Variovorax terrae: one gene and its partner. The protein of the gene in region 1 interacts with the protein of each later gene in a pairwise test. Links are inferred from orthologs where the notes say so. Each region holds a gene or a part of one and is shown on either strand. Other genes may lie near its edges. The genes, in order: bioB and MMF98_RS22300.

Region 1 (14,924 bases):
GGCGGGCTACGACGTGGTGATCGTCGAGACCGTGGGCGTGGGCCAGAGCGAGACCGCCGTGGCCGGCATGACCGACATGTTCGTGCTGATGCAACTGCCGAATGCGGGCGACGACCTGCAGGCCATCAAGAAGGGCGTGATGGAGCTGGCCGACCTGGTGGTCATCAACAAGGCCGATCTGGATGCCGACGCCGCCACGCGTGCGCAGGCCCAGATCACGAGCGCGCTGCGGCTGTTCGGGCTGCACGGGCACCCGAGCCACGCCCACCACGACGAAACAATCTGGCACCCGCAAGTGATCCAGCTCAGCGCGCTGCACGGCGTCGGGGTCGATGCCTTCTGGTTGGCCGTGACGCAGTTCAGGCAATTGCAAACCGGCAACGGCCGGCTGGACGCGCGCCGCCAGCATCAGGCGCTGGCCTGGATGTGGGAGCGCATCGACGCCGGCCTCAAGCAGGCCTTCCGCCAGGATCCGCGGGTGCGCGAGTTGTTGCCGCTGTTGACGGCTGAAGTCTCGCAGGGCCGCATGGCGGCCTCGACCGCGGCGAGAAATCTGCTCGAAGTCCAGGCGCAGCGGACATAGGCAGCTATAAAAATCAGAGCAAGGAAAGACAGAATCACCATGCACGACATCCTCGATCAACTGGAAAAAAAGCGCGCCGCAGCACGCCTGGGCGGCGGCCAGAAGCGCATCGACGCCCAGCACGTCAAGGGCAAGCTCACCGCGCGCGAGCGGCTGGAGCTGCTGCTCGATGAAGGCACGTTCGAAGAGTGGGACATGTTCGTCGAGCACCGCTCGGTGGACTTCGGCATGGCCGATCACAAGATCCCCGGCGACGGCGTGGTCACCGGCTACGGCATGATCAACGGCCGCCTGGTGTTTGTGTTCAGCCAGGACTTCACGGTCTTCGGCGGCGCCTTGAGCGAAGCCCATGCCGAGAAGATCTGCAAGGTGATGGACCAGGCCATGAAGGTGGGTGCGCCGGTCATTGGCCTGAACGACTCGGGCGGTGCACGCATCCAGGAGGGCGTGGCGTCGCTGGGCGGCTACGCCGACGTGTTCCAGCGCAACGTGATGGCCTCGGGCGTGGTGCCGCAGATCAGCATGATCATGGGCCCCTGCGCGGGCGGCGCGGTGTACTCGCCGGCCATGACCGACTTCATCTTCATGGTGAAAGACAGCTCCTACATGTTCGTGACCGGCCCCGAGGTGGTGAAGACCGTCACGCACGAGGAGGTCACGGCCGAGGAACTGGGCGGCGGCATTACCCACACCACGCGCAGCGGCGTGGCCGACCTCGCGTTCGAGAACGACGTGGAGGCGCTGCTGATGCTGCGCCGCCTCTACAACTACCTGCCGCTGAACAACCGCGAGAAGCCGCCGGTGCGCCCCAGCAACGACCCGGCCGACCGCATGGACCTGTCGCTGGACACCCTGGTGCCCGACAACCCGAACAAGCCCTACGACATGAAGGAACTGATCGCCAAGACGGTGGACGACGGCGACTTCTTCGAGCTGCAGCCCGAGTACGCCAAGAACATCCTCATCGGCTTCGGCCGCATGGAGGGGCAGACCGTGGGCATCGTGGCCAACCAGCCGCTGGTGCTGGCGGGCTGCCTGGACATCAAGAGTTCGATCAAGGCCGCGCGCTTCGTGCGCTTCTGCGATGCCTTCAACATCCCGGTCGTCACCTTCGTCGACGTGCCCGGCTTCATGCCCGGTACCTCGCAGGAGTACGGCGGCATCATCAAGCACGGCGCCAAGCTGCTCTATGCCTACGCCGAGTGCACCGTGCCCAAGATCACCGTCATCACGCGCAAGGCCTACGGCGGCGCCTACGACGTGATGAGTTCCAAGCACCTCAGAGGCGACGTCAACTTCGCCTGGCCCAACGCCGAGATCGCCGTGATGGGCGCCAAGGGCGCGGTGGAGATCATCTTCCGTGAGGACAAGGGCGACCCGGCCAAGCTGGCCGCGAAGGAGGCCGAATACAAGGCCCGCTTCGCCAACCCCTTCGTGGCCGGGGCGCGCGGCTTCATCGACGACGTGATCCTGCCGCACGAAACGCGCAAGCGCATCTGCCGCTCGCTGGTGATGCTGCGGGACAAGAAGCTTGAGAACCCGTGGCGCAAGCACGGCAACATCCCTCTCTGATCTGCCAGGAACCACCCCACAGCCAAAGGAGGCATCCATGTCCCTCAGCCTTTACTACCATCCCTATTCCCGAGCGGCGGGTACGCTCTGGGCCCTGGAAGAAGCGGAGGTCGCCTACGACCTGCGGGTGATCGACATCATGAAGGGCGAGCAGAAGGGCTCCGAGCTGGTGGCGAAGAACCCGATGGGCAAGCTGCCTACCCTGGTCGACGGCGACGTGGTCGTGACCGAAGCTTCCGCCATCGCGCTCTACCTTGCCGACCGCTACGCGCCTGGCCGGCTGGCACCGGCGCTCGACGACCCCAGGCGCGGCGCCTACCTGCGCTGGTCGTTCTTCGCTCCGAGCGTGATCGAGCCTGCCGTGATGGCCAAGCATTCCGGATGGGCGGTCAAGGAGGTCGCTGCGGGGTGGGGCAGCTTCGCTTCGATGATCGCTGCCGCCGAAAGCGCCATTGCCGGCAAGCCGTTCGTACTGGGCGAGGCGTTCTCGATGGCCGACGTGGTGCTGGGCGGCACGCTGCGGTTCATGATGGACTTCAAGCAGATCGATCCCGTGCCGCTGTTCAAGGACTACGTGGATCGGCTGAAAGTACGCCCGGCCTATCAGCGCGCCGAAGCGCGCAACCTGGCCATGCGCAGCGAACTGGGGCTGCAGTAAGCCACGCCCTCCTTACAGATTACAACGACAACGGAGCAGAAGTTGTTCACCAAAATCCTGATTGCCAACCGCGGCGAAATCGCCTGCCGCGTCATCAAGACGGCCCGCAAGATGGGCATCCAGACGGTGGCGGTGTATTCGGATGCCGACCGCGATGCCCGCCACGTGGAGCTGGCCGATGAGGCCGTGCACATCGGCGCCGCGCCCAGCCGCGAAAGCTACCTGCAGGCCGACAAGATCATCGCCGCCGCCAAGCAGACCGGCGCCCAGGCCGTGCACCCCGGCTATGGCTTCCTGAGCGAGAACGCGGGTTTTGCCAAGCGGCTGGAGGAAGAGGGCATCGTCTTCATCGGCCCCAAGCACTATTCGATCGCGGCCATGGGCGACAAGATCGAATCCAAGAAGCTCGCCGGCGCGGCCAAGGTCAATACCATTCCCGGCTACAACGACGCGATCGGCACCGCCGAGCAGGCCGTCGAGATCGCCAAGGGCATCGGCTACCCGGTGATGATCAAGGCCAGCGCCGGCGGCGGCGGCAAGGGCCTGCGCGTGGCCTTCAACGACAAGGAAGCGTTCGAAGGCTTTACCTCCTGCCGCAACGAGGCGCGCAACAGCTTCGGCGACGACCGGGTGTTCATCGAGAAATTCGTCGAGGAGCCGCGCCACATCGAGATCCAGGTGCTGGGCGATTCGCACGGCAACGTCATCTACTTGAACGAGCGCGAGTGCTCGATCCAGCGCCGCCACCAGAAGGTGATCGAGGAAGCGCCGTCCCCCTTCATCAGCGACGCCACGCGCCAGGCGATGGGCGAGCAGGCCGTGCAACTGGCCAAGGCCGTGAAGTACCAGAGCGCCGGCACGGTGGAGTTCGTGGTCGGCAAGGACCAGAGCTTCTACTTCCTGGAGATGAACACGCGGCTGCAGGTGGAGCACCCGGTCACCGAGTGCATCACGGGCCTGGACCTGGTGGAACTGATGATCCGCGTGGCGGCCGGCGAGCAACTGCCGTTGGCGCAAGCCGATGTGAAGCGCGAGGGCTGGGCGATCGAGTGCCGCATCAACGCCGAGGATCCGTTCCGCAACTTCCTGCCGAGCACGGGCCGCCTTGTGAAGTTCCAGCCACCTCGGGAAACCATGTTCGCGTCCGACACGCAGCACCTGCATGGCGTGCGGGTGGACACCGGCGTGCAGGACGGCGGCGAAATCCCGATGTACTACGACTCGATGATCGCCAAGCTCATCGTGCACGGCAAGGACCGTGCCGAGGCCATCGCCAAGATGCGCGAGGCGCTCAACGGCTTCGTGATCCGCGGCATCAGCAGCAACATCCCGTTCCAGGCCGCGCTGCTGGCGCACCCGAAGTTCGTGGCGGGCGATTTCAACACTGGCTTCATCGCCGAGCACTATGCCAAGGGCTTTCACGCCGAAGACGTGCCGCACCAGGACCCGGATTTCCTGGTGGCGCTGGCGGCCTACGTGCATCGCCGCACGCTCGACCGCGCGGCCGGCATCAGCGGCCAGTTGCCGGGGCACGGCATCACCGTGGGCGAAGCGTTCGTGGCCGTGGCGCTGGGCGCGGGCGCGCAGCGCACGCCGCACCATGTGCTGGTCACGGATTTTCAGGCCCAATCGGGCTCAAGTGCTGTCCAGGTGGGTGCCAAGCGCTATGAAATCTGTAGCGCCTGGCATCTGGGCGGAGCGCGCATCCGCGGCACGGTGAACGGCCAGCCTTTCACCGCGCAGATCGAGCGCGGCATCCGCGGCAATCCGCTGGCCACCCGCATCGCCCACAACGGCACCCAGCTCGACACGCTGGTGCTGTCGCCGCGCGCGGCCGAGCTGCATGCGCTGATGCCCTACAAGGCGCCGCCCGACATGAGCCGCTTCGTGCTTTCGCCCATGCCTGGCCTGCTGGTCGAGGTGGCGGTGCAGCCCGGCCAGAAGGTGCAGGCCGGCGAGCGCGTGGCCGTGATCGAGGCCATGAAGATGGAGAACGTGCTGTTTGCCGTGGCCGATGGCGTGGTCGGCAAGGTGCTGGCGGCCAAGGGCGAGTCGCTGGCGGTGGATCAGCCGATCGTGGAGTTCGCGTGATGGCACAGGACCTGCCGACGGCGCAGCCCGTTCGCCTGCGCCGGCCCGCGCCGCAGGCGAAGGCGAAGGCGAAGGCGAAGGCGAAGGCGAAGGCGAAGGCGAAGGCGCCGCTGCGCTGGAGTGTGGCAGCGGTGCAGGCCTTGCTGGAGCTGCCGCTGCTGGACCTGCTGAACCGGGCCCAGGCCGTGCACCGCGCGCACTGGCCCGAGGGCGATATCGAGCTCGCGACCCTGCTGTCGGTCAAGACTGGTGGCTGCCCCGAGAACTGCGGCTATTGCCCGCAGTCGGTGGAGTTCGACACCGGCGTCAAGGCGCAGAAACTCATGGAGGTGGACGAGGTCGTTCGCGCGGCCCGGGCCGCCAGGGACGCGGGCGCCACGCGCTTTTGCATGGGGGCCGCCTGGCGCGCGCCCAAGGACCGCGATGTGGAGAAGGTGGCCGAACTGGTGGAGGCCGTCAAGGGCCTGGGCCTGCAGACCTGCGCCACGCTGGGCATGCTGGAGCCGCACCAGGCCCAGGCGCTCAAGACCGCGGGCCTGGACTACTACAACCACAACCTCGACACCGCGCCCGAGTACTACGGCGACATCGTCGATACCCGCAGCTACCAGGACCGGCTCGACACCCTGCAGAACGTGCGCGCCGCCGGCATCAGCGTGTGCTGCGGCGGCATCGTGGGCATGGGCGAAGCGCCCGTGCACCGTGCGGGGCTGATCGCGCAACTGGCCAATCTGGACCCCTATCCCGAGTCGGTGCCGATCAACAGCCTGGTGCGCGTGCCCGGCACGCCGCTGGCCGACAGCGAACCCATCGACCCGCTGGATTTCGTCCGCATGATCGCGGTGGCGCGCATCACCATGCCGCGCGCCCGCGTGCGCCTGTCGGCCGGGCGCCAGCAGCTCGGCGAGGCAGTGCAGGCGCTGTGCTTTCTGGCCGGTGCCAACTCGATCTTCTATGGCGACAAACTGCTGGTCACCGGCAACCCCGATGTCGAGGCCGACCGGCAACTGCTGGCCAAGCTCGGACTGAAGACGCGCCAGGCAGCGGCGCAAGGAGCACAGGCATGAGCCGTCCATTCAAGGTGCTGGGCATCCAGCAGATCGCCATCGGTGGCACCGACAAAGGCCGGTTGCAGAAGCTCTGGGTCGAGATGCTGGGCCTGCAGGTGACGGGCACGTTCAAGAGCGAGCGCGAGAACGTGGACGAGGACATCTGCGCCATCGGCAGCGGGCCATTCAAGGTGGAGGTCGACCTGATGCAGCCGCTCGATCCCGACAAGAAGCCCGCAGTGCACGCCACGCCGCTCAACCATGTGGGCCTGTGGATCGACGACCTGCCCCGGGCCGTGGAATGGCTCACCGCGCAGGGCGTGCGCTTTGCACCCGGCGGCATCCGCAAGGGCGCGGCGGGATTCGACATCTGCTTTCTGCACCCCAGGAGCAACGACGAGTTTCCGATTGCGGGCGAGGGCGTGCTGATCGAGCTGGTGCAGGCGCCGGTAGAGGTGATCGCCGCGCTGGGGTAGGCGAGCCGCCGCGCCCTGCGCGGCCAACCTGTGTTTGGCGGAAACGGGTCTTGCGCGCACAATGGCCCGATCATGTCCGATCTACCGCCACTCTCCGTCAGCCAGATCATCGTCCAGGTCTGTCTGTTCCTGGTTGCCGCCATCGCAATCTTCGGCGGTTCGTTGCAGATGTTCCTGGGCCAGCCGGACACCTCGCCGCGCCTGGACAATGTCCACCGCTTCATGGCGGGTGTCTACCTCTCCACAGGCGTCATCTGCCTCTGGGCGGCCTTCACGGTCAGGCAGCAGGGAGTGCTCGTGTACCTGCTCGCGCTGGGCGTGCTGCTGGCGGGCGTGGGGCGCCTGGTGTCGATCAGCAAAGTGGGGCTGCCCGAACCGGCGGCCGTCTGGCTCGGCTACCTCATTCCGGAGCTGCTCATCCCGTTCATCATGGCGGGAGCCCACTATGCGGGCTCCTGAGCCGAGCCCCGCGGCTTTTCCCCATCACTTCGACTTCCGGTACATCCCCTCGATGGCCTCTGCGTAGTACGCCACGAGGTTGTTCCGCTTGAGCTTGAGCGTGGGCGTCATGAAGGTGTTTTCAATGGTCCAGGGCTCCCGCGTCAAGTACACGGCGCGCGGCACGGCATAGCGCGGGAAGCTGGCGGTCTGGCGCTCGATGCGGGCCAGCGCCGCCTTGTGGACCGCGGGGGCGCTCAGGCTGGCAGGGTCCTGCGGGTCGAGGCCGAGTTCGCCGGCCAGGCGCTTCCATTCGTCGGCCTGGACCACGGCCACGCAGGCGATGAAGGCGCGCTGCTCACCAACCACGAAAACCTGCTCGAACAGCGGGTCGGCAGCGATGGCCAGTTCCAGGTCGCCGGGCGGCACTTTCTCGCCGGTGGAGGTGACGATGATTTCCTTGATGCGGCCCAGGATCCGGATGCGGCCGCCGTCCACCAGTTCGGCCTGGTCGCCGGTGCCGAGCCAGCCGTCGGGTGCCAGCACGCGCGCAGTGTCTTCGTCGCGCTTCCAGTAGCCGCGCATGACGATGGGGCCGTGCACCTGCAGTTCGCGGTTCTCGCCGATGCGCACTTCCACGCCGGGCAGGGCGCGGCCCACGGTGCCGGGGTCGTTGTCATCGAGGCTGTTGACCGACACCACGGGCGTGGTTTCCGTCATGCCGTAGCCCTGCACCAGCGGCAAGCCCAGGCCCAGGAAGCAGCGCGCGATGGCGGGCGACAGCGGGGCGCCGCCGCTCACGGCCACGCGCACGCGGCCGCCGAACTGCGCCAGCAGCGGCGCGGCCACCAGCCGCCGCAGCAGCGCCCAGGGCAGGGCGCGCAGCCAGCCGCCGGCGGGGTCGCTGGCCGGCACGGGCAGGCCCTGTGCGGCGCAGAAGCGGCGCCAGCCCACGTCCTGCGCGGCCTCGAACAGCTTCATCTTGAACGGCGAGGGCGAGAGCGTCTCGATCAGCCTGGCGTGCACGCGCTCGTAGATGCGCGGCACGGAGACCAGCACCGTGGGGCGCACGGTCTTCAGGTCCTCGGGCAATTGCGGCACCGAGCGCGCGTAGGCCACGCAGCTGCCCGCGGCCATGGGCAGGTAGTAGCCGCCCGTGCGCTCGAAGGTGTGCGACAGCGGCAGGAACGACAGGAACACGTCCTCCTGCACCGGCGTGATGCGGCCCAGGATGGCCTTGACGTCGGCCACCACGTTGCCATGCGTGAGCATCACGCCCTTGGGGCGGCCGGTGGTGCCGCTGGTGTAGACGATGGCGGCCAGGTCGCCGGCCGCCGGCTCGGGCGGCAGCGCCACCTCGCCGGTGCCGCGCGCGAGCCAGTCGGCCAGGTGCAGCACGGGCACGCTGCTGTCCATGGCGGCTGGTGGCGCCACGGCGGCATCGGTCACCACCACGGCCTGCAGGTGCGGGAAGGCGGTGCCGACGGCGCGGATCTGCTCCCACTGGGCGGCCTGCGACACCATCAGCAGCGAGACCTCGGCATCGGCCAGGATGTAGGCGATGCTGCCGGGATTGTCGATGGCGTGCAACGGCACCGGCACGCAGCCGGTGGCCAGGGCCGCCTGGTCGATGCTCATGGCGTCCAGGCCATTGGGCAGCAGCACCGCGATGTGGGCCTGCGCGGGCAGTTGGCTGGCCGCGATGGCGCGGCTCCAGTGCGCAATGCGCTCGCGGGCCTGGGCCCAGCTCAGGCTGGCCCAGCGGCCGCTGGCGGCATCGAACTGGCGGTAGGCCTCGGCGTCCGGGCTTTGGCCGGCGCGCAAAGCCAGCAATTGGGGCAATGTCTGCACATCGCGCAGATCGGTCAGGGAGGAGGTCATGTCAACAACAGCGAGGGTCTTGGGCAGGCGGGCGGGCACGCGGCCCGGGTCGGCACCAGGATGATATCGGCTGGCCCGGCGGGTCTCGGGGTTCACCCGGGGGTGCCTGGCGCGGCACGGGCGTAGACTGATCTTGCGGCAGGGTCTGCGTGCACTGCCGCTCACGGTGTGAACAAGCCCAGGAGACCCGCTTGCAGCCAACCGATATAGCCAATCCAGCCTATTTCCACAAGGTCGTCGATTGCCAATGGGCCTGCCCGGCCCACACCCCCGTCCCCGAATACATCCGCCTGATCGCGCAGGGCCGCTACAGCGATGCCTACATGGTCAACTGGGTGTCCAACGTGTTCCCCGGCATCCTGGGGCGCACCTGCGACCGGCCCTGCGAGCCGGCTTGCCGGCGCGGGCGGGTGGAGGAGGCGAACGCGGCCACGCCCGAGCCGGTGGCGATCTGCCGGCTCAAACGGGTGGCCGCCGACCACAAGGACGACGTGCGTGACCGCATGCCGATCCCGCTGGCGCCCGATGTGCGCCGCAAGGGCAAGCGCATCGCCTGCATCGGCGCCGGGCCGGCCTCGCTCACGGTGGCGCGCGACCTGGCGCCGCTGGGCTACCAGGTCACGGTGTTCGACGGCGAGGCCAAGGCCGGCGGCTTCATCCGCACGCAGATTCCGCGCTTTCGGCTGCCCGAGTCGGTGATCGACGAGGAAACCGGCTACGTGCTCAGCCTGGGCGTGGAGTTCCGCAGCGGCCGGCGCATCGACTCCATGCAGGCGCTGCTCGCCGAAGGCTATGACGCCGTGTTCGTCGGCTGCGGTGCGCCGCGCGGGCGCGACCTGGAGCTGCCCGGGCGCGCGGAGGCCAAGGAGCACATCCACATCGGCATCGACTGGCTGGCCTCGGTGTCGTTCGGCCACGTCGAGCGCATTGGCAAGCGCGTCATCGTGCTGGGTGGCGGCAATACGGCGATGGACTGCTGCCGTTCCGCGCGCCGCCTCGGTGGCGAGGACGTGAAGGTGATCGTGCGCAGCGGCTTCGAGGAAATGAAGGCGTCGCCCTGGGAGAAGGAGGATGCGATGCACGAAGGCATCCCGATCATCAACTTCCACGTGCCCAAGGCCTTCGTGCACGAGGGCGGCCGGCTCACCGGCATGACGTTCGAGGTGGTGAAGGCGGTGCGCGACGAGAAGGGCCGGCGCCAGTTGGTGCCCACGGGCGAGCCCGAGGCCTTCTTTGCCTGTGACGAGGTGCTGATCGCCGTGGGCCAGGAGAACGCCTTCCCCTGGATCGAGCGCTCCTCGGGCATCGTGTTCGACGAATGGGGCCTGCCGGAACTCGACAAGCAGACCTTCCAGTCCACGCTGAAGCACGTGTTCTTCGGCGGCGACGCGGCCTTCGGCCCGAAGAACATCATCACTGCCGTGGCGCACGGCCACGAGGCGGCGGTGTCGATCGACCGCTTCCTGCATGGCGAAGATGTGCGCCAGCGCCCCGCGCCGCACGTGAACCTGATGTCGCAGAAGATGGGCATCCACGAGTGGAGCTACGACAACGCCGTCTCGGGCGACGCGCGCTTCAAGGTGCCATGGGCCAAGGCCGAGAAGGCGCTGGCCAGCATCCGCGTGGAGGTGGAACTGGGCTTCGACGCCGCCACCGCCTTCAAGGAGGCCGAGCGCTGCCTGAACTGCGACGTGCAGACCGTGTTCACTGACGGCAGCTGCATCGAGTGCGACGCCTGCATGGACATCTGCCCAATGGACAGCATCACGTTCATCGCCAACGGCGAGGAGGCTCATTTGCGCCAGCGGCTCAAGGCGCCGGCACAGAACGCCACGCAGGACCTCTACGTTTCGGGGCCACTCAAAACCGGCCGCGTCATGGTGAAGGACGAAGACGTCTGCCTGCATTGCGGCCTGTGCGCCGAGCGCTGCCCCACGGGCGCCTGGGACATGCAGAAATACCTGTTCATGAACACCTACGCAGGCCCCGGCGCGCGGGACCAGCAGCTCGGGGCACGGCGTGCGGAGGCACAGGCATGAAGCGCATCGAGTCGGTCAACGATTTCGTCATCAAGTTTGCCAACGTCAACGGTTCGGGCTCGGCCTCGGCCAACGAGCTGTTCGCCAAGGCCATCCTGCGCATGGGCGTACCGGTGAGTCCGCGCAACATCTTTCCGAGCAACATCCAGGGCCTGCCCACCTGGTACGAGGCGCGGGTGAGCGAGAAGGGCTACCTCGGCCGGCGCGGCGGCATCGACATGATGGTGGCGATGAACCCGCAGACCTGGGATGCCGACGTGGCCGAGGTCGATCCCGGCGGCTACCTGTTCTACGACAGCACCCGGCCGCTGCCGGCCTCGAGCTTCCGCAAGGACCTGCACGTGATCGGCATGCCGCTCACGGCGATCTGCAACGCCACCTACGAGGATGCGCGCCAGCGCCAGCTGTTCAAGAACATCCTGTACGTGGGCGCCTTGTCGATGCTGCTGAACATGGATGCGAAGGTGATCGAGACGCTGTTCTCCGAGCAGTACCGCGGCAAGGAGCGGCTGCTGGAGTCCAACGTGCGCGCGCTGCACGCCGGGCGCGAGTTCGCGCGCGACCACCTGGACCCGATCGGCCTGCAGGTCCGGGCCTCCTCCAGGCAGGCCGACGAGCGGATCTTCGTGGACGGCAACAGCGCCGCGGCGCTGGGCTGCGTCTATGGCGGCGCCACGGTGGCGGCCTGGTACCCGATCACGCCCTCGTCCTCGGTGGCCGAGGCCTTCCAGAAATACTGCAGCAAGCTGCGGGTGGACCCGTCCACCGGCATGAACCGGTTCGCCATCGTCCAGGCCGAAGACGAGATCGCCTCCATCGGCATGGTGGTGGGCGCGGGCTGGAACGGGGCGCGGGCCTTCACCGCCACCTCGGGGCCGGGCGTGTCGCTGATGACGGAGTTCATCGGCCTGGCCTACTTCGCCGAGATCCCGGTCACCATCATCAACGTGCAGCGCGGCGGGCCATCCACCGGCATGCCTACGCGCACGCAGCAGGCCGACATCCTGTCCTGCGCCTATGCCTCGCATGGCGACACCAAGCATGTGCTGCTGTTTCCCGAGGACCCGAACGAATGCTTCGAGCACGCGGCGGCGGCGCTGGACCTGGCCGACCGGCTGCAGACGCCGGTGTTCCTGATGACCGACCTGGACATCGGCATGAACCAGCGCCTGTGCGAGCCGTTCAAATGGGACGACGCGCGCCAGTACGACCGCGGCAAGGTCATGACTGCTGAGGAACTCGAAGCCGGCAAGGACTTTGGCCGCTACAAGGACGTGGACGGTGACGGCATCCCCTGGCGCACGCTGCCCGGCACGCATCCCACCAAGGGCAGCTATTTCACCCGCGGCACCACGCGCGACCCGTATGCCCGCTACTCCGAGCGCGGGCCGGACTACGTCTACAACGTGCAGCGCTTGCTCAAGAAGTTCCAGACGGCCACCATGCTGGTGCCGCAGCCCGTGCTGCGCAAGGCGGCGCGTGCGACGCGGCTGGGCGTGATCTACTTCGGCTCCACCTCGCCGGCCATGGACGAGGCGCTGGACACGCTGACCGAGGCCGGCATCCACCTGGATGCGCTGCGTCTGCGCGCCTTCCCTTTTCCCGCGAGCGTGGCGCAGTTCCTGGCCGATCACGAGGAAGTGTTCGTGGTCGAGCAGAACCGCGACGCCCAGATGCGCAGCCTGCTCATCAACGAACTCGACGCCGACCCCGCGCGCCTGCTGCGCGTGCTGCATTACGACGGCACGCCCATCACCGCCCGCTTCATCGCCCGGGCCATCACCGAGCATGTGCATGCCGAGGCGAGCGCGCCCAAGCGCAAGGCCAAGGACACCACGAGAGAACAAGCCGCATGACCTACATTGCCAAACCGCAGCTGCATCACCCCACGCTCAAGACCAACCAGGTCGGCTACACCCGGCGCGACTACGAAGGCAAGATCTCCACGCTGTGCGCGGGCTGCGGCCATGATTCGATCTCGGCGGCCATCATCCAGGCCTGCTGGGAGCTGGACATCGAGCCGCACCGCGTGGCCAAGCTCTCGGGCATCGGCTGCAGCTCCAAGACGCCGGACTATTTCCTCGGCGCCTCGCACGGCTTCAACACCGTGCATGGACGCATGCCCTCGGTGTTGACCGGGGCCAACCTGGCCAACCGCGGCCTGCTGTACCTGGGCGTCTCGGGCGACGGCGATTCGGCCTCCATCGGCCTGGGCCAGTTCGCCCACGCCATGCGCCGCGGCGTGCGCATGGTCTACATCGTGGAGAACAACGGCGTCTACGGCCTGACCAAGGGCCAGTTCTCGGCCACGGCCGACCGCGGCAGCAAGAGCAAGAAGGGCGTGCTCAACTCGGACAGCGCGATCGACCTCGTTGGCATGGCTCTTCAACTGGGCGCCACCTATGTGGCGCGCAGCTTCTCGGGCGACAAGGCGCAGCTCGTGCCGCTGATCAAGGGCGCCATCGGCCACGGCGGCGCAGCCTTCATCGACGTCATCAGCCCCTGCGTGGCCTTCAACAACCATGCGGGCAGCACCAAGAGCTACGACTACGTGCGCGAGCACAACGAGGCGGTGAGCCGCATCGACTTCATCACGCCACGCACCGAGATCACCACCGACTACCCCGCGGGCGAGGTGGTGGACGTGCCGCAGCACGACGGCACCGTGCTGCGCCTGCGCAAACTGCACGAGGGCTACGACCCGACCGACCGGCTGGCCGCGATGAACCATGTGCAGTTGCACCAGGCCCGCGGCGAGGTGGTGACGGGCCTGCTCTACCTGGACCCGGAGGCCAGCGACCTGCACCAGGCCCTGAACACCAGCGCCACGCCGCTCAATGCGCTGGGCCGCGAGCAGCTGTGTCCCGGCGCCGCCATGCTGGACAAGCTCAACGCGAGCCTGCGCTGAACGAAAGTGCCGGACTGTTGATGTCCTGTCAGGCTCCCGTTGGCAGCAGTTCCAGCACCTTCTCGGGCGGGCGGCACAGGCGGGCACCGCGCGGCGTGACCACGATGGGGCGGTTCAGCAGCACCGGATGCCGGACGATGGCGTCGATGAGCTGCGTTTCGCTCAAGACAGGGTCGTCCAGGCCGAGCTCCTGATAAAGGGCTTCCTTGCTGCGCAGCAGCTCGCGCACCGGTAAGCCCAGCGCCGTCACCAGGGCTCGCAGCTGACTGGCGTCCAGCGGTATGGCCAGGTAGTCCACGATGCGCGGCTCGATGCCATGTTCGCGCAGCAGCGCCAGGGCGCCACGCGAGTTGCCGCAGCGCGGGTTGTGGTAGATCGTGGCCTCGATGGACGGGCTCATGATGCGCGTGCCGATGGCTGGCCAGCTCAGAGCCCGGCTTCGAGCTCGGGCATCGCCAAGCGTGCCTTGGTCAGGGCCATGCCCAGATTGGCGGTGCGGCGGCACACGAACACGGCCACGTACTCGGGGTGGACCTTGCCGCGCAGGAACACGTGGATCAGGTTGTCGCTGTTGACGATGATTTCCTGGAAATAGTGGTGGCCGTCGTCCTGCAAGCCTCGCGCTTTCTTGAACATGCGTTCGATCATCGAGACGTTGGGGCCGTTGAACAGGTCGGCCGTGGCTGCCGCCACCAGGTCGATGACTTCGCGCGGGTGCGAGTCCACGGTCTTGATGGCCAGCAGCATGCCGGAGGCGGCATCCACGTAGCCGGCGGCCACGCATTCGGGGACGGTGGAGGCGAGTTTGTTCAGCAGAGCGTCGAGATTCATGGAGAAGATTTCCTTGTGGTCGTGGGGGGAAAAGGGTGAAAGGTGTCAGATGATCTTGCGCAGGATTGCATCCTCGTACTGCTGCAGGAAAACCTCCTGCTCGGCGCTCTGTACGTATTGCGGGTCGATCAGGCGCACGCGGCGCAGCGCCTCGGCGGCGGTCAGCCCTTCGCGCACCAGCCACGAGGCGAGCACCGTGCCGGTTCGGCCAATGCCGGCCAGGCAGTGCACGGCCAGTACCTCGCCCCGGCGCAGCAATTGGTCCATGCGCAGCAGCAGCATCTGGATCTGGGCCACGCTGGGCGGTTCGCGGTCGCGTACCGGCAGGTGCAGGTTGTTCAGGCCCTGGCGCTGCAGGGCGTCCTGGGGCAGGTCGTGCTCGGTCAGCGTGATGAGGC
Region 2 (14,697 bases), on another replicon or contig:
CACCTGCCCCAGCCCGGCCAGAAGCCCGGGGCCAGCGCGCCCAACCGCTTCTACATGTATGGCGTGATCGGCCGGCTGGCCATGCTGGCGGCCAGCTACGAGCTCGAGGCCACTGACCCGGACGCCGAGATCTACGACTAGGAGCCTGTTCATCGTCTCCCCGGGGCCGCGCCGCAAGATCGAGGCGCCGGCCCCTTGGCAAGACTGGCTGGATATCCAGTTGCTGCGCTGCAACAACTGCGCCAGTTCTCCGCTTTAGTCGTGGTTCCCGCCTTGCAAGCCGGTGGTCGAGGCGCACAATACGCATCCCAAAGGTTACGGAACCCCGCCGGCCGCCAGCCACCAAGACGGGGGATCTCAGTGCAAAGCTCGAAATCCTCGCTCCCGGCGCTCACGCTCGGCGCCATCGGTGTTGTCTACGGCGACATCGGCACCAGCGTCCTCTACGCTTTCAAGGAAGTCTTCGCGAGCGGCCATGTGCCGCTCACGCACGGCAATGTGCTGGGCGTGCTGTCGCTGTTCTTCTGGACGCTGACCATCGTCGTCTCCATCAAGTACGTGGCGCTCATCATGCGCGCCGACAACCACGGCGAAGGCGGCCTGATGGCGCTGCTCGCGCTGGCCTCGCAGTCGGTCAGGAACCGCCCGCGCAGCCGGCGCGTGCTGCTGATGATCGGCGTCTTCGGCGTCGCACTGTTCTTCGGCGACGGCGTCATCACGCCGGCCATCTCCGTGCTGTCGGCGGTGGAGGGCCTGGAGATCGTCACCCCCGCGGCCAAGCCCTACGTGGTGCTGATCTCGCTGGTGGTGCTGGTGCTGCTGTTCATGATGCAGCGGCGCGGCACGGGCGACATCGGCAAGTTCTTCGGCCCGGTCATGGTGATCTGGTTCATCGCGATCGCGCTCATGGGCGTGGGCCAGATCATCGGCAACCCCGGCGTGCTGCTGGCCATCTGGCCGGGCTATGCGGTGGAGTTCGCGGCGCAGCACTATGCGCTGGCGTTCATCACGCTCGGGGCCGTGTTCCTGTGCGTGACGGGCGCCGAGGCGCTGTACGCCGACATGGGCCATTTCGGCAAGATGCCGATCCGGCTGGCCTGGTTCACCCTGATCATGCCCTCGCTGGTGCTCAACTACTTCGGCCAGGGCGCGCTGGTGCTGGCCGACCCCAAGGCGGTCGAGAACCCGTTCTACCTGATGGCGCCCGAGTGGGCGCTGATCCCGATGGTGGTGCTGGCCACCGCCTCCACGGTGATCGCCTCGCAGGCGCTGATTTCGGGCGCGTTCTCGGCCACCAAGCAGACCATCCAGCTCGGCTTCCTGCCGCGCCTGACCATCCTGCACACCTCGATCCGCGACACCGGCCAGATCTACATCCCGGCGGTGAACTGGATGCTGCTAGTCGGCGTGATCGCCGCGGTCGGGCTGTTCGGCTCGTCCAGCGCGCTGGCCGCGGCCTACGGCATCTCGGTCAGCCTGGTGATGGTCATCACCACGGTGCTGACCTTCTTCGTGGTGCGCTATGGCTGGGGCTACCCGCTGTGGCTGTGCCTCCTGGCCACCGGCTGCTTCTTCATCGTGGACGTGGCCTTCTTCATCTCCAACTCGATGAAGATCGCGCAGGGCGGCTGGTTCCCGCTGCTGCTGGCGGCGGTGCTGTACACCGTGCTCGCCACCTGGAAGCGCGGGCGCCAGTTGCTCAACGAGAAGATGCACACCGACGCGATCGACCTCAAGGGCTTCCTGGAGGCCGTGTTCGTCGAGCCGCCCACGCGCGTGGGCGGCACGGCCGTGTTTCTCACGGCCGAGCCCGGCACCGTGCCCAACGCGCTGCTGCACAACCTCAAGCACAACAAGGTGCTGCACGAGCAGAACCTGTTCGTCACGGTGCGCCACCACGAGGTGCCGTGGATCGGCATGGACAAGCGGCTGGCGATCGAGCCGCTGGGCCACGACTGCTGGCAGGTGGTGGTGCACTACGGCTTCAAGAACGACCCCGACCTGCCGCGCGCCCTGGCCATGATGCGTGGGCGCGGCTGCGATCTGGAGGCCATGAGCACCAGCTACTTCCTGTCGCGAGACATCGTCATCCCCACCATCGGGCGCGGCATGGCGCCATGGCGCGAGAAGCTGTTCGCGCAGATGCACCGCAATGCCAGCGGCGCGGCGGACTTTCTCAACCTGCCCAACAACTCGGTGGTGGAGCTGGGGTCGAAGATCGAGATCTGACATGCCGTGGGGTGGCTGAGCTTGCGGGCGGCTGGCGAGCCCGCCCCCTTCGCCAGCAGCCGAGGCCGGCGAACTGCCAGAATCCCACCCCATGCGTTTCTTCAAAGACCTGAGCCTGTCGGCCTTCACGGCCGGCTTCGTCGCCGTGCTGGTCGGCTTCACGAGTTCGGTGGCCATCGTGTTCCAGGCCGCGCAGGCCTTCGATGCCACGCCGGCGCAGATCAGCTCCTGGATGTGGGCGCTGGGCATCGGCATGGGGCTGTGCTCGGCGATTCCCTCGCTGATCCTGCGCCAGCCGGTGATGGTGGCCTGGTCCACGCCCGGCGCGGCGGTATTGGCCACGGCGGGCCTGGCCGGCGGCTTCTCGATGGCCGAGGCCGTGGGCGCCTTCATGGCCTGCGCGGTGCTGATCACGCTGTTCGGCGTCACGGGCTGGTTCGAGCGCGTGATGAACCGCATCCCGATGGCCATCGCCTCGGCGCTGCTGGCCGGCGTGCTGGCGCGCTTCGGCCTCTCGGCCTTCGCCGCGGCGCAGACCGCCTTGCCGCTGGTGCTGCTGATGCTGGCCAGCTACCTGCTCGGGCGGCGCTGGCTGCCGCGCTACGCGGTGGTGCTCACACTGGGGATTGCTATTATTTATGTAGCAATCAATGACCAGCTGGCCTGGACCTCCGTCACTTTTGACTTCGCAAAACCGGTATTCACTGCGCCCCGCTTCACGCTGGCCGCTTTCGTGAGCCTGGCGATCCCGCTGTTCGTGGTGACCATGGCCTCGCAGAACCTGCCGGGCGTGGCGGCGATCCAGGCCGCGGGCTACCGCATGCCGATCTCGAAGATCATCACGCTCACCGGCGTGGCCACGCTGGTGCTGGCGCCGTTCGGCGGCTACGCGCTGAACCTGAGCGCCATCACGGCCGCCATCTGCATGGGCCGCGAGGCGCATGAAGACCCGGCCAGGCGCTACACCGCGGCCGTGTCCTGCGGCGCGATTTACGTGGTGATCGGCATCTTCGGCGCGGCGGTGACCGGGTTGCTCACGGCCTTTCCCAAGGAACTGGTGGCCGCCATCGCGGGCCTGGCGCTGCTGGGCACCATCGGCGGCGGGCTGGCCACCTCGCTCAGGGAGGAGCCGCACCGCGAGGCCGCGCTCATCACTTTCCTGGTCACGCTCAGCGGCGTGTCAATAGCCGGAGTCGGCTCGGCGTTTTGGGGCGTGGTGGCGGGCGCCCTGGCGCTGTTTGTGCAACAGTATGGGAAACGAAAGCCTGCCGCATGAACATTCTCTTCGTCGCCGATCCGCTCTCCACCTTCAAGATCTACAAGGACACCACTTTTTCGATGATGCGCGAGGCGCAGCGCCGCGGCCACCGCATCGCGGCCTGCGAGCCGTGCGACCTGGTCTGGCGCTCCGGCGCGCCCGTGGTGGCCACGGTGCGCGAGATCACGCTCTCCGGCGATGCGCACGACTGGTTCCGCGAAGACGCCGCGCCGCTCAAGGCGCTGAAGGACTTTGACGCCATCGTGATGCGCAAGGACCCGCCGTTCGACAGCGAGTATTTCTACGCCACCCACCTGCTGGAGCAGGCCGAGCGCGAGGGCGCCAGGGTCTTCAACCAGCCGCGCACGCTGCGCGACCATCCCGAGAAGCTCGCGATCATGGAGTTCGCGCAGTACGTGAGCCCCACGCTGGTCACGCGCAGCGCCGACGAGGTGCGGCGCTTCCACGCCGAGCACGGCGACATCATCCTCAAGCCGCTGGACGGCATGGGCGGCATGGGCATCTTCCGCGTCAGGGCCGATGGCCTGAATCTCGGCTCCATCATCGAAACGCTCAACAAGGACGGCGCCGAAACCATCATGGTGCAGCGCTTCGTGCCCGAGATCACGCAGGGCGACAAGCGCATCCTGGTGATCGGCGGCCAGCCCGTGCCCTACAGCCTGGCGCGCATCCCGCAGGGCAGCGAGGTGCGCGGCAACCTGGCGGCGGGCGGCAAGGGCGTGGCCCAGCCGCTCACGGCCAAAGACCGCGAGATCGCCGAAGCGCTGGGCCCGGTGCTGGCCGCGCGCGGCCTGCTGCTGGTGGGGCTGGACGTGATCGGCGATTGCCTGACCGAAGTCAACGTCACCAGCCCGACCTGCTTCCAGGAAATCACCGAGCAGACCGGCTTCGACGTGCCGGCCATGTTCATCGACGCGCTCGAGCAGGCGCTGAAAGCCTAGAACCCATGCCGGTGTCTGGCGGACGGCCGCGGCTCATTCGCCGTTGGCGTTGAGCGGGCGGCCCGACGAGGCCCGGACGATCAGGGTCGCCTGTTCCACCCGCCGGGTGGGCGGGCGGGCGGGGTCGCCGATGCGTGAGATCAGCAGCTCGGCCGCATCGCTGCCGATCTTGCGGCCGTACAGCTGAACCGTGGACAGGGGCGGATGCGTGATCTCCGTTTCCGGCATGCCGTCAAAGCCGACGACGGCCATGTGCTCGCCCGGCGTCAGCCCGGCGCACCGCAGGGCGTGCATCACGCCCATGGCCACGAAATCGTTGTAGCAGAGCATGGCCGTGGGGCGCGCTTCCAGGCGCATGACGGCGTTCACGTCGGCGACGCCGCTGGTCAGGGAGGGGCGGCTTTCAACCACCAGCGCCGGATCAAAAGCGATGCCGCGCGCATCCAGCCCCGAGAAGTAGCCGGCCAGCCGGTCGATGCGAACCGGGTTCTCGCGCTCCCCGCCGAGGAAGGCGATCCGGCGGTGCCCGAGGTCGATCAGGTGCTGGGTGGCCATCTTTGCCCCTCCGTAGTTGTCGGAGCCCGCAAAATCCAGCCGGGCGTCCGGGTAGGGCCGGACGGCCATGCAGATCGGAATGCCGGCCGCGAGGAACCGGTCGAAGGCCTGCGGTGGCGTGCCCGTGGCGGCGCAGACGATCAGGCCCGCGACGTCATGTTCGATGAACGACTCCAGCAGGCGCTCCTGCCGTGCCGGCTGCTCCGCCGATTCGACGAGGTACACCATGTAGCCGGCCTCGGCCGCCCTTTCTTCCACGGCCGACGTCAGCTGGGCGAAAAAGGGGTTGCGGATGTCGTTGATGACGAGGCCGATGGCCTGGGACGTCCTGCGCCGCAGATTGGCGGCGTTGCGGTTGTAGGTGTAGCCGAGCGCAGCGATCGACTGCCGCACTTTCTCTGCTGTTTCCTCCGGGATGCGCGGGTGTTTTTGCAGCACAAGCGAAACGGTCGAGCGCGAAACGCCAGCGTGCGCCGCAATGTCGTTGATGGTGATGCGTCGTTTGTCCATGGGTCGATTCTCCCGTCTATTCCCTGGCCATTGACCGGTGAAAAGTAGAACGATTTACCTTTTTGGCTGAACACCTTTACCGAAAAGGGCTTGTTTTCCCTCCGAGAAGTGAGATTACAGATGAGAGATGTAGGGTTAATACCTATTATTTGCCGTTGACTGACAAAAATCCTTCTTTAAAATCAAGTAGAACGATCTACTAGAAAGATTTTTGATGCGCGTTCTCGACTTTGGGCAATTGAAGCAAGTCCTGGCAGGCTTGCGCGAAGGCGCCGTGACGGCCGTCTCCGGGGCCGGCGGGGGCCTGCTTGAGCCCGAGGAAGTCCTTCGCTGCTTCGAAGAGGCTTTTCTCCAGGGCGGTCAGCCCAGGGGCATTACCCTGGTGCACACGCTGGGCATGGGCGACCGGCAGGACAAGGGCATCAACCGCTTCGCCCACGAAGGCATGGTCAAGCGCGTCATCGGCGGCCACTGGATCTGGTCGCCGCGCATGCTCGCGCTGGCGCAGCACAACAAGCTCGAGGCCTACTGCATGCCCTCCGGCGCGCTGACCCACCTGCTGCGGGAAATCGGCGCCGGCCGGCCGGGCCTGTTCACCCACGTGGGCCTGGGCACCTTCGTGGACCCGCGCCACCAGGGCGGGCGCTGCAACGAGGCGGCCCAGGAAGAACTGGTGGAGCTGATGCAGATCGACGGCCAGGACGTGCTGCGCTACCGGCCCTTCAAGGTTGACGTTGCGGTCATCCGCGGCACCTATGCCGACGAGAACGGCAACATCAGCGCCGTTGAAGAGCCCGCCGACCTCGACTCCTATGCGGTCGCGCTGGCCGCCAAGCGCTGCGGCGGCATCGTCATCGCGCAGGTGCGTGAGGTGGTGCCGGTCGGCAAGCTGCGCCCGCGCGAGGTCTCGGTGCCGGGCAATCTGGTCGATTTCGTGCTGCCCTGCCCGGACCAGCCGCAGACCTACCACGGGCGCTACGACGTGTCGCTGGCCGGGCTCGGCGAAAGCCAGCCCGAGGCGACCCACCCGCCCGAGCGCGATCCGGTGCGGCACGCCGTGGCGCTGCGTGCCGCAGAGGAACTGATCGACGGCGCTTCGGTCAATTTCGGCTTCGGCATGTCGTCCGGCGTGGCCGAGGTCATCGCGCGGCGCGGCGATGCCAGCCGCTACTGGTTCACGATCGAGCAGGGCGTGCATGGCGGCAGGCTGCTGACCGGCGACATGTTCGGCATCGCGGCCAATCCGGCGGCCATTCTCTCGGCCGCGGAACAGTTCGATTTGTACTCGGGCGGCGGCCTCGACCAGACCTTTCTCGGCATGGCCGAGATGGATGCAGAGGGCAACGTCAATGTGTCCCACTTCGGCGGCCAGATCAGCGGCCCCGGCGGTTTCATCGACATCTCGCAGGGTGCGCAGAAAGTCGTGTTCTGCGGCTCGTTCGACGCCAAGGGCACCCGGCTCACGGTCGCCGACGGGGCGCTGACGATCCAGCGCCACGGCGAAGTGCGCAAGCTCGTGAAGAAAGTGGCCGGCATCACGTTCAGCGGCAAGGAGGCCGTGCGACGCGGGCAGGAGGTCATCTACGTGACCGAGCGCGCCGTGTTCCGGCTCACGCCTGAAGGCCTGGAGCTGACCGACATCGCCCCCGGCGTGGACTTGGAGCGTGACATCCTGTCGCGAATGGACTTCAAGCCCATCGTGCGTGCGCCGCGACTCATGAACGCCGCCTATTTCTGTGAGCCCGCCGACGCGGCCGGCCCGGCGGCCTGACACCGCCCACAAGGAAGACCATGGACTTTGCGCTCAACGACGAACAGAAGCTGATGATCGACACCGTTCGGCGTTTCATCAAGACCGAATTGCAGCCCCTGGAACAGAGGGTGGAGGACGAAGGCCGCCTGGATGCGGACCTCGCCCGGCGCCTGATGGACCAGTCGCGCGCCATCGGCCTCTACGCGCTCAACATGCCGGCCGAGCACGGCGGCGGTGGGCTCAGCGCGGTCGACTGGATGCTGTGCGAGGAGCAGTTCGGGCACAGCACCGACATTCTGGTGCGGCGCGCCTTCGGCAACGTGTACGACGCCCTGCTGGCGTGCGAGGGCGACCAGGTGCCGCGCTGGCTGGCGCCGGCGGTGCGCGGCGAGAGAACCTGCGGGCTGGCGATCACCGAGCCCGGCGCCGGGTCGGACGCGCAGGCCATCAAGACCCATGCCCGCAGGACGGACAACGGATGGGTGCTCAACGGCAGCAAGCACTTCATCAGCGATGCCGAGTTCAGCGATTTCTTTCTGGTCTCCGCGCGCACCGGCGACAGGCAGATATCGCTGTTCGCCGTCGACAAGAACCTGCCCGGCTTCACGGTGGGCAAGGACCAGGAAATGATGGGCCTGCGCGGCACGCCCCACATGGAGCTGTTCTTCGACAACGTTGCGCTGGAGCCCATTGCCCTGATCGGCAAGGAAGGCGAAGGCTTCAAGCTCGCGATGAACATGCTGGGGCGCGTGCGCCTGGCCCTCGTCGGCGCGCGCGCGGTCGGCAAGGCCAGCCATGTGCTGGAGATGATGACGACGTATGCGAACGACCGCCAGCAGTTTGGCAAGCGGATCGGTGAGTTCCAGATGATCCAGCAGATGCTGGCCGACAGCACCGTCGAGATCCATGCGGCGAGGCTGATGGTGCTGCACGCCGCCTGGACGATAGACGCCGGGCTCGACGCGCGCATCCCGATCTCGATGGTGAAGCTGCACGCCTCGGAAGTGCTCGGCAAGGTCGTTGACCGCGCGGTGCAGATCTTCGGCGGCATGGGTTTTTGCAAGGAGCTTCCGATCGAACGCTACTACCGCGACGCCCGCGTGTACCGCATCTTCGACGGCACCTCGGAAATCCACCGCAGCGTGATCGCGCGCGAAGTGCTCAAGCGCGGCGCCGAAGTGTTCGACCTGCATCGCTGAACCGCGGGCCACCTCAGGACCTCCTCATCATGACCCGCACGCTGTACGCCATCATCGGAGACCCCATTGCCCAGGCGCGGTCGCCGGAAGTCTTCAACCAGCTTTTTGCGCAACGCGGCATCGACGCCGAGATGGTGGCATTGCATGTCGGCGCCGACCAGTTCGAGACCGCGCTGCAAGGCTTGGCCGCCCTGCGCAACTTCGGCGGCGCGGTGATCACGATCCCGCACAAGGCCGCGGCGGCTCGCGTCGCGGTGCAGCGCTCGGCGCGCGTGGCCGTCGCCGGCGTGGCCAACGTGCTCAGGCCCGGCGCCTCGGGCTGGCGTGCCGACCTGTTCGACGGAGAGGGTTTCGTCGCGGGGCTGCGCCAATGCGGCCATGAGGTTCGGGTCCAAAGCGCCGCCGTCGTGGGCGCGGGCGGCGCGGGCATGGCCATTGCCACCGCGCTGCTCGATGCCGGCGTCGGCAGCGTCGCGATCGACGACATCGACCGCGTTCGTGCCGAGGACGCCTGTACGCGCCTGTCGGCCACCTACGGCGGGCGGGTCCAGCGGCGCGGCCCGACGAAGGCGGACAATCTGGTCGTGAATGCAACGCCGATCGGCATGAACGAAGGCGATGCCTTGCCCGTTGTGCTGGAGCAGCTCGATCCGCGTGCGCTCGTGGCCGATGCCATCATGAAGCCGCCGCGCACCCGCCTGCTCACGGAAGCAGTGCGGCGCGGCCACCCGGTCCAGGAGGGCCGGCACATGCTCGACGGCCAGGCCGAGGCGATCTGGCGTTTTCTCGCCATGGGCGGCGCGGCGTCCGATCCGCCCGGCGTTCCAAGTCCTCAGGCTCCGCCATGACGTAGCCCCCGCATCACCCAGGGCCAGGAAGCCCCCGGCATTTCTGCGCCACCGCCACCCCACAGTTCAAATCCATCCAAGGACATCACCATGAAACCCAGCTCATTCGTTCGCCTCGCTGCCAGCGCCTTCTTCGTCTTCACGGCATCGCTTGCCTCGGCGCAGGACTTTCCGAACAAACCCATCGAACTGCTGGTCGCCTTCCCCGCCGGCGGCGGCAGCGATGCGCTGGCCCGCGGCATTGCGGATTCGGCAAGCCGGCAAATGCCGCAGCCCATGATCGTGGTCAACAAGCCCGGCGCCGCCGGCACCATCGGCTTCGCGGAAGGCGCCAGTGCCAAGCCGGACGGCTACAAGATCACCGTGGTTTCGCCCGAGCTGCTGATCACGCCCTACCTCGGCATCGGCAAGGTGACCTACCAGGACTTCAAGCCCGTGGGCCGCTTCAACGAAGACCCGTGCACCGTCGCGGTCCAGGTGAATTCCCCGTTCAAGACCATCGAAGCCTTCATCCAGCACGTGAAGGCCAACCCGGGCAAGGTCAACGTCGCCAACTCCGGGGCGGGGTCGATCAACCATGTCTGCGCCGCGGCGCTGGAGGACAAGGCCGGCCTGAAGATCAACCACATCCCCTACCTGGGCTCGGGCCCCATGATCAATGCCCTGCTGGGCGACCAGGTCGATGCGGCCGTCATCAGCCCTGCCGAAGTCAGCAGCTTCGTCAAGGCCGGAAAGATGCGCCTGCTGGCCGTCATGTCCAAGGAGCGCGCCAAGGGCTTCGAGGATGTGCCGACCTTCCGCGAGCGCAACATCGACCTGGTCATGAGCACCTGGCGCGGGCTGGTGGTGCCCAAGGCCACGCCCGACGCGATCGTTGCCAAGCTCGGCGAGGTGCTGGCCAAGGTCAATGCGGACCCGGCCTACCAGCAGATTCTGGAGCGCCAGAATCTCGGCCGCATTCTTGAGAACCGCGAGCAGTTCGCAGCGTTCCTGAAGCAGGGCGACGAGCAGTACAAGCGCATCGTCCCGATGCTGCAAATGACAAAGTAAGCAGTGAAGAAGTGCCTGCCATGACATCGACGAAGCATCTCGAGTTGGAGGTGGAGGGGCCTATCGCCTTCCTGTCCCTGTGCCGGCCCGACAAGCTCAACGTGCTGACCCTGGCCACACTGGAGGCGCTGGACCGCGCCTGCGGCGAGCTGGAGCAGCGGCGCGAGGTAAGGGCAGTGGTGGTGCATTCCACCAACCCGAAAGCCTTCTGCGCCGGCGCGGACATCGCCGAGTGGGGCGCGCTGCCGGCGGTCGACATGTGGCGGCTGTCGACCCGCCTGGGCCATCGCGTTCTCGACCGGCTGGCGCGCCTGCCGCAGCCCACGATTGCCGCCATCGACGGACTGGCCCTGGGCGGTGGCCTGGAGCTGGCGCTGGCCTGCGACATTCGCATCGCCGGCGACGCCGCCCGGTTCGGCATGCCCGAAACGACGGTCGGCGCCGTGCCCGGCTGGGGCGGCACCCTGCGCCTGCCGACGGTGGTGGGCGTACCGCAAGCCAAGCGGCTGCTGTTCTCCGGCGCCATGATCGACGTGGCAGAGGCGCTGCGGATCGGCTTGATCCAGGAGTGGGTCCATTCGGATTCGGCGCTGGCGCAGGCCCGGACGATGGCCGCCCAGATCGTCCGCAACGCGCCCTTTGCGGTCCGCATGATCAAACAGCTGCTGGATTCGCCCCATGGCGGCTTGCCGGCGGAGACCCTGGCCGCCGGCTTTGCGGCCTCGCTGGAAGACGGGCGGGAAGGCGTGCAGGCCTTCAAGGACAAGAGAAAGCCGGTGTTCACGGACGCCTGAGTCCGCGCCGGCGACAGGCCCCTGAAATTTGAGAAACCCATGAAGATTCAACTCCCCCAGCAAGACGGCTCGCTCCTGGACTACCGCATGAAGGCGCAGCCGATCCGGCCGCCCGCCGGCGCGCCCGCCTTCAGCCGCACTGCCTACGCGGCCTCGCATGTGGTGATCGACCCGCTGGCCACCCGCGACCCCTGGGACAGCTCGCCGTGCGTGGACTGGGACGCCACCCTGGCCTTTCGCGAGCATCTGTGGTCGCTGGGCTTCAAGGTGGCGGAGGCCATGGACACGGCCCAGCGCGGCATGGGACTCGATTGGCCGGTGGCGCGCGAGCTGATCCAGCGCAGCATCCGCCATGCGCGCGGCATTCCCGGGGCTGACCTCGCCTGCGGCGTGGGCACGGACCAGTTGATCGTCAGCGAGCACACCGGCCTGGCCGACGTGGAGGCCGCCTACCGCGAGCAGCTTGCCGTCGTGGAGGCCGAGGGCGGCCGCGCGATCCTGATGGCGAGCCGGTCCCTGGCCCGCTGCGCCAGGGGCCCGGACGACTACCTGGCGCTGTACGGCCGGCTGCTGCGCGACACGTCGCAGCCCGTCATCCTGCACTGGCTGGGCGAGATGTTCGACCCCGCGCTGCGCGGCTACTGGGGCAGCCCGGACCTGTCCGGCGCGCTCGACACCGTGGCGGCGCTGATACGCGAGAACGCGCGGCATGTGGAAGGCATCAAGGTGTCCCTGCTCGACGCGAAGTTGGAACTGGAGCTGCGCCGGCGCCTGCCGGCCGGCGTCAAGATGTACACGGGCGACGATTTCAACTACGCCGAGCTGATGGCCGGCGATGCGTCGGGCTACTCGCACGGCCTGCTCGGCATCCTCGACCCGATTGCCCCGGTTGCCGCGGCCGCGCTGGGGGAGCTCGCCGCCGGCCGCGCGGAACGGTTCCGCGAGATCCTGGACCCCACGGTGGCCCTGTCGCGCGAGATCTTCCGCGCACCCACGCGCCACTACAAGGCCGGCGTCGTCTTTCTGGCCTGGCTCAATGGGCATCAATCGCACTTCTCGATGGTGGCCGGTGCGCAGTCGGCGCGCGGCGCGGCGCACTATGCCAAGGTCTTCGAGCTGGCCGACCAGAGCGGCGTGCTGAGCGACCCGGACTTGGCCCGCCGGCGCATGGCCTCGTATCTCAGCGTGGCTTGCGGCGTGAACTGATGGCCCGCTCCCATCAACGTCCAGGCCTTGCACAACCAGGCACGGGAAGGGGCCGGCCTTGAACCGCTTTGTCGAGGTGGGAGACGCCGCCGTCTTCGAGAAAACGGTGGGCGAGTCGGATGTCTATCTCTTTGCCGGCATCACGGGCGATCTCGCGCCCAACCATGTCAACGAGGCCTTCATGAAGACCTCGCAATTCGGCCGGCGCGTGGCCCACGGGGTCTTGCTGGTGGGCTTCATGTCGACCGCCTCGACCCTGCTCGTGGCGCGTGCGCTGGAGCGCGGCTGCGGCGGCACGCCAGTCTCGCTCGGCTACGACCGGATCCGTTTTCTCCAGCCCGTGTTCATCGGCGACACGGTCAAGGTGGCGTACCGGATCGTCGAGGTCGATCCGGCCCGGCAGCGTTCACGCTCGGCGATCACCGTCACCAACCAGGACGGCGCCGTGGTGGCGGTGGCCGAGCATGTGCTGAAGTGGCTGGCGCGTGCGGAAGGTCCGGGCTGAAGCGGGCAGGCGATCCGGGGCGATTCAGCCCACCGTCGTTCAGGCCTGCAGCGCGCCGTCCACGAACACCTTGAGCTCGCCGGGCTGGAACGTGGTCCAGGTCTCGTTGGTGGTGAGCGGCGCGGTCACCACCACGGCCACGCGGTCGTTCGGCGTGGTGTGCTGAGCGAAGTCGATGCTCACGTCCTCGTCCGCCAGCTTGGCCTGGTTGAACGGGTGGCGGCGCTCCACGTAGCAGAGATGGGTCGAGGCATGCGCCCACAGCGCCTGGCCGTTGGACAGCAGGAAGTTGAAGGTGCCGTGCTGCGCAATGCGCGCGCTCAGCTCGCGCAGCGTGAGCGTGAGTTCCTGCACGCTGGGCACGCCTGCGTGCGACTTGGCCAGCTCCTGCATGATCCAGCAGAACGCGCGCTCGCTGTCGGTGGTGCCGACCGGCTGGAAGCCTGCGTGCAGGCGCGGGTGGAAATCCTTCAGGTCGCCGTTGTGCGCGAACACCCAGTAGCGGCCCCACAGCTCGCGCACGAACGGGTGGCAGTTCTCCAGCGCCACTTCGCCTTGCGTGGCCTTGCGGATGTGGGCGATGACGTTGCGGCTCTTGATCGGATAGCGGCGGATCAACCCGGCCACCGGCGATTCGAAGGCCGGCTGGTGGTCCACGAAATGGCGCAGGCCCTTGCCCTCGAAGAAGGCGATGCCCCAGCCGTCGGCGTGGTGGTCGGTGCGGCCGCCGCGCTCGGCGAAGCCCGTGAAGCTGAACATCACGTCGGTGGGGGTGTTGCAGTTCATGCCGAGCAGCTGGCACATGGTCTCACTCCTTGACCCGGACGGGACGGCGGCCCGTGTTCTCGCGCAGCTGCCAGGCGGCCACCAGGGCCAGCGCGCACAGGGCCGCAAGCATCAGAAAGGATTCGTTGAACGCGGCCAGCCGCTCGGGGCTGGTGGCGCTGTTGGCCAGCGAATCGCCATGCGCGGCCAGCCGCCACTCGAGCACGATGGCGCACAGGCTCACGCCCGCGGCGCCGCCCAGCATGCGTACGAAGTTGATGGCGCTGGCGCCCTGCGGGATCAGGTCCTTGTGCAGCCCGCGCATCGAGCCGAGGTTCAGCGAGGGCAGGATGAAGCCCAGCCCGATGCGCCCCAGGATGGCCCAGGCCACCAGCACCCACAGCGCCGAGTGCAGGTCTACCGTGGTCATCAGCGCGAACGAGGCCGCCAGCAGGGCCAGCCCGATGCTCACCAGCAGGTAGGTCGGCTGGCGGTCGGCCAGCCGGCCGACGATGGCGATGGCGGCGGCCAGCACGAAGCCCGAGGGCAGCAGGATGGTGCCCACGTGCGAGGCAGAGAGCTTGAGCGCCGTCTGCATGTAGACCGGCAGCAGGTAGGTGGAGCCGAACAGCGCCGTGCCGTAGATCACGGCCACCATGCTGCCCATGGCGAACTGGCGGTGGCCGAACAGCGCGAGGTTCATCAGCGGGCTGCCGCCGTGGCGCTGCAGGCGCCGTTGCCACCCGATGAAGGCGACCAGCGCCGCCGCCGCGCCCGACAGCAGCAGCACGGCCTCCAGCACCGTGCCGCCGCGCAGCGCCACCAGCCCGTTGAGCAGGCACAGCGTGCCCACCGTGCCCAGCAGCAGGCCGCGCCAGTCCAGCGCCGCGCCGTCGCGCCGGGCCGGCACGCCGCCGGGCGCGGTGACCGGCACGAACTTGTAGGCCAGCCACAGCGAGGCCAGGCAGAACGGCACCACCATGAAGAAGATCGAGCGCCAGCCGAACAGGTCCACCAACACGCCGCCGATGCTGGGCCCGATGGCCGGCGCCAGCACCACGCC

What was found.
Region 2: the proteins of bioB (region 1) and MMF98_RS22300 interact in binary tests that used the Escherichia coli proteins (3 or more experiments, as listed by UniProt). The link is inferred for Variovorax terrae from one-to-one orthologs.

What each region holds. Positions count from the first base shown.
Region 1 is NZ_JALGBI010000001.1:2,248,084-2,263,007, reverse strand. Bases 3,938-6,937 are described here. They hold bioB (biotin synthase BioB), read left to right. Parts: upstream 3,938-4,903; coding sequence 4,904-5,971; downstream 5,972-6,937. Other genes in these bases: MMF98_RS10615 (AMP-dependent synthetase/ligase), read right to left, coding at 6,913-6,937; MMF98_RS10620 (DUF4345 family protein), read left to right, coding at 6,502-6,888; MMF98_RS10625 (VOC family protein), read left to right, coding at 5,968-6,429; MMF98_RS10635 (acetyl-CoA carboxylase biotin carboxylase subunit), read left to right, coding at 3,938-4,904. Outside these bases: methylmalonyl Co-A mutase-associated GTPase MeaB, read left to right, coding at 1-583; MMF98_RS10645 (acyl-CoA carboxylase subunit beta), read left to right, coding at 623-2,155; MMF98_RS10640 (glutathione S-transferase family protein), read left to right, coding at 2,193-2,813; more of MMF98_RS10635, read left to right, coding at 2,856-3,937; more of MMF98_RS10615, read right to left, coding at 6,938-8,748; MMF98_RS10610 (FAD-dependent oxidoreductase), read left to right, coding at 8,940-10,787; MMF98_RS10605 (2-oxoacid:acceptor oxidoreductase subunit alpha), read left to right, coding at 10,784-12,643; MMF98_RS10600 (2-oxoacid:ferredoxin oxidoreductase subunit beta), read left to right, coding at 12,640-13,695; arsC (arsenate reductase (glutaredoxin)), read right to left, coding at 13,724-14,095; MMF98_RS10590 (roadblock/LC7 domain-containing protein), read right to left, coding at 14,122-14,526; MMF98_RS10585 (phosphatase domain-containing protein), read right to left, coding at 14,572-14,924. UniProt on the Escherichia coli protein: Catalyzes the conversion of dethiobiotin (DTB) to biotin by the insertion of a sulfur atom into dethiobiotin via a radical-based mechanism.
Region 2 is NZ_JALGBI010000003.1:609,864-624,560, forward strand. Bases 11,792-14,564 are described here. They hold MMF98_RS22300 (class II glutamine amidotransferase), read right to left. Parts: upstream 13,674-14,564; coding sequence 12,909-13,673; downstream 11,792-12,908. Other genes in these bases: MMF98_RS22290 (dihydrodipicolinate synthase family protein), read left to right, coding at 11,792-12,364; MMF98_RS22295 (MaoC family dehydratase), read left to right, coding at 12,423-12,869; MMF98_RS22305 (MFS transporter), read right to left, coding at 13,678-14,564. Also shown: gshA (glutamate--cysteine ligase), read left to right, coding at 1-141; MMF98_RS22245 (potassium transporter Kup), read left to right, coding at 361-2,229; MMF98_RS22250 (benzoate/H(+) symporter BenE family transporter), read left to right, coding at 2,321-3,505; gshB (glutathione synthase), read left to right, coding at 3,502-4,449; MMF98_RS22260 (LacI family DNA-binding transcriptional regulator), read right to left, coding at 4,483-5,514; MMF98_RS22265 (acyl CoA:acetate/3-ketoacid CoA transferase), read left to right, coding at 5,753-7,285; MMF98_RS22270 (acyl-CoA dehydrogenase family protein), read left to right, coding at 7,306-8,466; MMF98_RS22275 (shikimate dehydrogenase family protein), read left to right, coding at 8,496-9,314; MMF98_RS22280 (Bug family tripartite tricarboxylate transporter substrate binding protein), read left to right, coding at 9,405-10,364; MMF98_RS22285 (enoyl-CoA hydratase/isomerase family protein), read left to right, coding at 10,385-11,158; more of MMF98_RS22290, read left to right, coding at 11,198-11,791; more of MMF98_RS22305, read right to left, coding at 14,565-14,697.